2 regions of the Comamonas sp. CMM03 genome follow, and region 2 is predicted to be linked to the other one. Evidence: predicted binding sites of a transcription regulator. Region 2 holds the regulator's gene; the other holds the start of a gene.
The links. The regulator NrdR, encoded in region 2, represses ribonucleotide reductase genes. The targets are predictions, from matches to a motif close to CACNANATNTNGTG.

Region 1: KW830_RS14480 (ribonucleoside-diphosphate reductase subunit alpha) is a predicted target of NrdR. The motif match lies at 1,622-1,635, and genes of this name have one in related genera.

What each region holds. Positions count from the first base shown of each region.
Region 1 is NZ_JAHUXB010000004.1:122,960-126,363, reverse strand. It holds gene KW830_RS14495 (inner membrane protein YpjD) at 1-216, shown strand, start outside; gene KW830_RS14490 (PP0621 family protein) at 213-446, shown strand; gene ampD (1,6-anhydro-N-acetylmuramyl-L-alanine amidase AmpD) at 606-1,187, shown strand; gene KW830_RS14480 (ribonucleoside-diphosphate reductase subunit alpha) at 1,717-3,404, shown strand, end outside.
Region 2 is NZ_JAHUXB010000001.1:50,781-54,184, forward strand. It holds gene aroC (chorismate synthase) at 1-169, shown strand, start outside; gene KW830_RS00245 (VTT domain-containing protein) at 239-1,213, opposite strand; gene nrdR (transcriptional regulator NrdR) at 1,407-1,856, opposite strand; gene glyA (serine hydroxymethyltransferase) at 1,884-3,131, opposite strand; ZMP/ZTP riboswitch at 3,166-3,345, opposite strand.

The DNA of each region.
Region 1 (3,404 bases), on a different contig from region 2:
GAACAGCTCTACGGCCACGCCTGGCGCTGGGGCCACAAGGAAATCTTTTCCCTGCTGAGCTGGCTGGTGTTTGCCGTGTTGCTGGTGGGCCGCCGCCGCTTTGGCTGGCGCGGCAACCATGCGGTGCGCATGATCTATGCGGGCGCGCTGCTGCTGCTGCTGGGCTATGTGGGTTCGCGCTTCGTGCTGGAAGTGGTGCTGGGGCGCTTGCAATGAAATACCTGCTGGTGATCGCCGTGGTGGCGGTGTTCTATCTGTATTGGAAGAAGCAGCGCCAGTCGCTGCGCCCCCCGGCGCCACCGTCCCAGCCCACGCTCGCGCCGCCCCAGCCCATGGTGGCCTGCGCCCACTGCGGCCTGCACCTGCCGCAGCGCGATGCCCTGAGCGATGCACAGCAGCAGTCCTACTGCTGCGAGGCGCACCGCAAGCTCGGCCCCCGCCCCTGAACCTGCGAACACCAGGACCTGCATCTGGCGACCGGAACGGGACTCCCCGCCACTGCCTGGCAGCGGCATCCCGCCCGGGTCTGCGGCAGCAGCAAATGCGCTATCGTGTGAACCGTTTGCAGACTCCCTTGGCGCCCGAAGCGACAGACCCTCCTTCCCATGGACTTTGACCCGCCTGTGTGGCGTGACGGCTGGCTGTCCGGCGTGCGCCACCTGCCTTCGCCCAATTTCGGCCCCCGCCCTGCCCAGGCGCAGGTCGATCTGCTGGTGGTGCATTCCATCAGCCTGCCGCCAGGCCAGTTTGGCACCGGCTGCGTGCAGCAGCTGTTCACCAACCAGCTGGACTGGGACGCCCACCCCTACTTCCAGGGCATTCGCGGGCTGGAGGTGTCCTCGCATTTCTTCATCGAGCGCACAGGCCAAATCTGGCAGTTTGTCAGTGCCGACGCGCGCGCCTGGCATGCCGGCCAGTCCAGCTGGCGCGGGCGCGGCAACTGCAATGACGACTCCATCGGCATCGAGCTCGAAGGCCTGGAGGGCCTGGGCTTTGAAGACGCCCAGTACACCAGCCTGCTGCAGCTGAGCGAAGCCATTGGCCAGCATTACCCGCTGCAGCACATCGCCGGCCACGAGCACATTGCCCCCGGCCGCAAGCAGGACCCCGGCCCCGGTTTTGACTGGCCGCGCCTGCAGCACCCCTTGCAGACCCGCCACCCGGATTGGCAGTTTCCGCCGGCCTAGCCCCCTGCGTGCGTTCCACGCCGCCAGCAAGGTCATTGCGCTGTGCCCATGCCGCGCACCGCCCGCCACGGCGCCTTCTCCTTCTGCTTGGTGCGTACCCACCCCCCTGCCACAGCGCGCCGTGACGGCATGGGTAGGCAGACTTTCGCCCCCATGCGCGGCGTCAATCCCCATTGACCGCAGGCTGCAGCCAAAACGCGACGCCCGGGCGGCAGACACGCCCCCGGACCACCGGTGCACGCAATGCTGGTGCGCCATTGCCCGGCGCCATGGCCTGCCACCCCGCATGGCTTGCGGACTTTCGCCGGAAAAGCACCAGCGGGCGGGCGCTGCCAGCGTGTCAAGCCCCTGACGCCACAGATTTTTTCCCGCTTCCGGCTTGGCAGCACAGGCCTGCGCAGTACACTACCCCTAGTGCTCGGCAATCAATCGACCACTACATCTAGTGTGCAACATCTTGTTGCAACTACCGCATTCAGACGCAGGGCCCCACCGCCGTCGGCCCCGCCATCCCAATCAAGAGGAACCCATGCAAGACGCACCGAATACCCTGTCTGCCGACCAGCCCACGACCACCCAGGTAGCGCTGGAGACCTACCAGGTGATCCGCCGCAGTGGCGATGTCGTGCCTTTTGCTCCGCAGAAAATCGCCACCGCCGCCACCAAGGCCTTCCTGGCCGTGCGCGGCGCCCAGGGCGCTGCATCCGCCAGCGTGCGCGAAACCGTCGACAGCCTGACCCACGCCGTGATCCGCGCCCTGGTGCGTTCGCGTCCGGGCGGCGGCACCTTCCACATTGAAGACATCCAGGACCATGTGGAACTGGGTCTGATGCGTGGCGGTCACCAGGATGTGGCCCGCGCCTATGTGCTGTACCGCGAAGCCCGCAACCAGGAACGCGCCGCCGCCAAGAAGAAGGCCGAGGAAGAAGCCGCAGCCGCTGCAGCCCCCAAGCCCACGCTGCACGTGACCGACAACGGCCAGCGCCAGCCGCTGGACCAGGAACGCCTGCAGGCCCTGTTTGAAGCTGCCTGCCGCAACCTGAACCCCGATATCTCCGCTGCGCCCATCCTGAGCGAGACGCTGCGCAATCTCTACGACGGCGTGCCGCTGGCCGAGGTCTACAAGGCCGCCATCCTGGCCGCCCGCACCCTGATCGAGACCGATCCCGACTACACCTATGTCACCGCCCGCCTGCTGCTGCACACCATCGTGCGCGAAGTCATGGGCCGCGATGTGCAGCCTGCCGACATGGACGCAGCCTATGCCGACTACTTCCCCGGATTCATCCAGAAGGGCGTGGACAACGAGCTGCTCAACCCAGAGCTGCTGAAGTTCGACCTGCCCCGCCTGGGCAAGGCACTGAAGGCCGAGCGCGACCAGCAATTCGACTACCTGGGTCTGCAAACGCTGTACGACCGCTACTTCCTGCACGTGCGTAAGACGCGCATCGAACTGCCGCAGAGCTTCTTCATGCGTGTGGCCATGGGCCTGGCGCTGCAGGAGTCCGACCGCGATGCCCGCGCCATCGAGTTCTACGAACTGCTGAGCTCGTTCGACTTCATGTCTTCCACGCCCACGCTGTTCAACAGCGGCACGCTGCGTTCGCAGCTGTCGAGCTGCTACCTGACCACTGTGTCCGACGACCTGGGCGGCATCTACGACGCCATCAAGGAAAACGCGCTGCTGTCCAAGTTTGCCGGCGGCCTGGGCAACGACTGGACCAATGTGCGCGCCCTGGGCGCCCGCATCAAGGGCACGAACGGCGAATCGCAAGGCGTGGTGCCTTTCCTGAAGGTGGTCAACGACACGGCTGTGGCGGTGAACCAGGGCGGCAAGCGCAAGGGCGCTGTCTGTGCCTACCTGGAAACCTGGCACCTGGACATCGAAGAATTCCTGGAACTGCGCAAGAACACTGGCGATGACCGCCGCCGCACCCACGACATGAACACGGCGAACTGGATTCCCGACCTGTTCATGAAGCGCGTGGTGGAAAAGGGCGACTGGACCCTGTTCTCGCCTTCCGACGTGCCCGAGCTGCACGACCTGTTCGGCCAGGCTTTCGAGAAGGCCTACACCGCCTACGAAGCCAAGACCCAGACCGGCGAAATTACGCTGTTCAAGCGCGTGCCCGCCGTGGATGTGTGGCGCAAGATGCTGTCCATGCTGTTCGAGACCGGCCACCCCTGGATCACGTTCAAGGACCCTTGCAACATCCG
Region 2 (3,404 bases):
CACCGAAGTCATCACCAAGGGCCGCCACGACCCCTGCGTGGGCATCCGCGCGGCACCGATTGCGGAAGCGCTGCTGGCGCTGGTGGTGATGGACCATGCGCTGCGCCACCGCGCCCAGTGCGGCGATGTCAGCCTGCCGCTGAACCCCATCCCGGCCGCAGCACCCTGAATCTGCGGCAGCGGCTTTCGCGCTTGCTCCCAACGCCCCACCGGCCTGCGCCGTGGGGCGTTGTGCATTTCAGGAGGCCGCCGGGGCCAGCACCGGGGCAGTGGAGGCCGGGGTGGAGGCGCTGGGCTGCAGCGCCTGCCAGGCCTCGAAGCCGCCTTGCAGGTGGCGGGCATGGACAAAGCCCAGGCGCCGAAGCCGCTGCGCAGCGCGGGCGGCCGTGGCATCGTGGGGACAGGCGCACAGGGTGACGATGGCCGTCTCGCGCGGCCAGTGGCGCACCAGCCGCGGCAGCTGGGCCAGGGTGACGGCATGGGCCTCGGTGATCGGGCCCAGCTCGGCAATCAGGGCCGGGCCGCGCAGATCCAGCAGGCGCGGCGGCTGGGCCGAGGTCTGGGCCTGCCACCACTGCGCCGCGGTGACCGAAGGCATGGCGGCCAGGCGCAGAAACAGCTGGCGGCGCACCAGCTTCCAGCCCAGCCACAGGCCCAGCAGCAGCACGGCCACCACGGCCAGCAGCGGGCCATGGGTGTGCAGCAGTGCCAGGGCCGCGTCCACCTGGCGCCGCAGCAGCCAGCCCAGGCCCAGTGCCACGCCGGCCCACAGCCCGGCACCACTGGCCGCGGCCAGGGTGAAGCGGGGCACGGGCATGCGCAGCACACCGGCCATGGGGGCGGCCACGGCCGAAAAACCGGGGATGAACTTGGCCAGCAGCAGCGACCAGGGGCCCCAGTGGCCAAAACGGTCGGCGGTCTGGCTGATGCAGCTGTCGGGCGTCAGGGAGAGCTTGCACAGCCACGCCAGCACGCGGGTGCCAAAGCGCCGTCCCACCAGATACCAGACCCGGTCGGCCAGCATGGCGGCGAGCACGGCCGTGCCCCACAGCAGCGCCAGCCGCGGGCTGCTGGCGGCCAGGCTGCCGGCCAGCAGCAGCGTGGGCAGCACGGGAACCGGCAGGCCCAGTTGCTGCAGCAGCACATTGGCAAACACCACGCCGGGGGCGTAGAGCGTGAGGGCGGTGCGAAGTGTGAAGGTGTCGATATCCATGGGAGCAGGCAGACCGCCGTGCGGGCGGCTGCAGTCCGCCATGCTACGTGGGGCTTTCTGCCTTGCCTAGGTGTTTGGCATGGAAGACTGTGTTCCAGCGGCGGAACAATCCCGGGGCGGGCCCTGGCCCGGGCAAGAAAAAGCCGCCTCGCACAGGGCGGGCGGCCGGTCGGGGCGCGGTGGCGTAACGGCTTCAGTTGCGCACTTCGTCCACCAGGTGCTTGAAGTCCTCGATGTCCTCAAAGCTGCGGTAGACGCTGGCAAAGCGGATATAGGCCACCTTGTCCAGCTTCTTGAGCTCGTTCATCACCAGCTCGCCGATGCGGCTGGAAGGCAGCTCGCGCACACCCGAGGTCAGCAGCTGTTCCTCGATGCGTTCCATGGCCGCATCCACCTGGCCCGCCGGCACCGGGCGCTTGCGCAGCGCCAGGCGGAACGAACCCTGCAGCTTGCTGCGGTCGTAGTCTATGCGTCGGCCATCCTTCTTCACCACCGCGGGGAAGGCCACATCCGGGCGTTCGTAGGTGGTAAAGCGCTTGGCGCAATCCCCGCACTGCCGACGGCGGCGAATGAAGCTGCCATCTTCGGAGACCCGGGTCTCGACGACCTGGGTGTCCGGGTGGCTGCAGAAAGGGCACTTCATGGCGCAGTCCGTCGGCGGGGCAGCCGCTTACTTGCTGTAGACGGGGAACTTGGCGGTCAGTGCGGCCACCTTGGCGCGCACGGCAGCCAGGTTGGCTTCGTCCGTGGGGTTCTCCAGCACATCGGCCACCAGGTTGGCGGTGATGCGGGCTTCCTCTTCCTTGAAACCACGGGTGGTCATGGCAGGGGTGCCCACGCGGATGCCGCTGGTTACCATCGGCTTTTCCGGGTCGTTGGGGATGGAGTTCTTGTTGATGGTGATGTGGGCTGCACCCAGCGCGGCTTCGGCAGCCTTGCCGGTGATGCCCTTGGCACGCAGGTCCACCAGCATCACGTGGCTTTCGGTGCGACCGGAGACGATGCGCAGACCGCGTTCGGTCAGCGTGTCGGCCATCACCTTGGCGTTCTTCACCACCTGTTCCTGGTAGGCCTTGAACTCGGGGGTCAGGGCTTCCTTGAACGCAACGGCCTTGCCGGCGATCACGTGCATCAGCGGGCCGCCTTGCAGGCCGGGGAAGATGGCGCTGTTCAGGGCCTTCTCGTGCTCTGCCTTCATCAGGATCACGCCGCCACGGGGGCCGCGCAGGCTCTTGTGGGTGGTGGTGGTGACCACGTCGGCGTGGGGCACGGGGTTGGGGTACACACCAGCGGCGATCAGGCCGGCATAGTGGGCCATGTCCACCCAGAAGATGGCGCCGACTTCCTTGGCGATCTTGGCGAAGCGCTCGAAATCGATGCGCAGGGCGTAGGCCGAAGCGCCGGCGATGATGATGCGGGGCTTGTGCTCGCGCGCCAGGGCTTCCATCTTGTCGTAGTCGATGGCTTCGTCGGCGTTCAGGCCGTAGGACACCACGTTGAACCACTTGCCGGACATGTTCAGCGGCATGCCGTGGGTCAGGTGACCGCCTTCGGCCAGGCTCATGCCCATGATGGTGTCGCCGGGCTTGGCGAACGCCATCAGCACGGCCTGGTTGGCCTGGGAGCCGGAATTGGGTTGCACGTTGGCGGCTTCAGCGCCAAAGATCTTCTTGATGCGGTCGATGGCCAGCTGTTCGACCACGTCCACGTTCTCGCAGCCGCCGTAGTAGCGCTTGCCGGGGTAGCCTTCGGCGTACTTGTTGGTCAGCTGGGAGCCCTGGGCTTCCATCACGGCGGGCGAGCAGTAGTTCTCGCTGGCGATCAGCTCGATGTGCTCTTGCTGGCGATGGTTTTCAGCCTGGATGGCGGCAAACAGTTCGGGGTCGACTTTCTCGACGGTATCGGTGCGTTGAAACATGGCAGTCCTGTGAACTTGATATTCCCTTGAATCCAAGGGCTGCCCAGGCGAACGGCTAAACACGCGGCAGGCGATTCCGTGTTGGCGCAGCCTGGGCGGTACGCTCCCCGGTGGTTGTCGGGTCTGGTGCTCATCGGGGAGGAGCGCCACACCGTGGTTCCACGTCAGCGCGGTTCTCGATAAACCGCGCCTATCGCCAGTTGCGTACCCCATTAGTGTAGCGGAGCCAGCGCGGCCCTTGCGGCTTGACCCGCAAGGGCCTGTTTCCAGGCC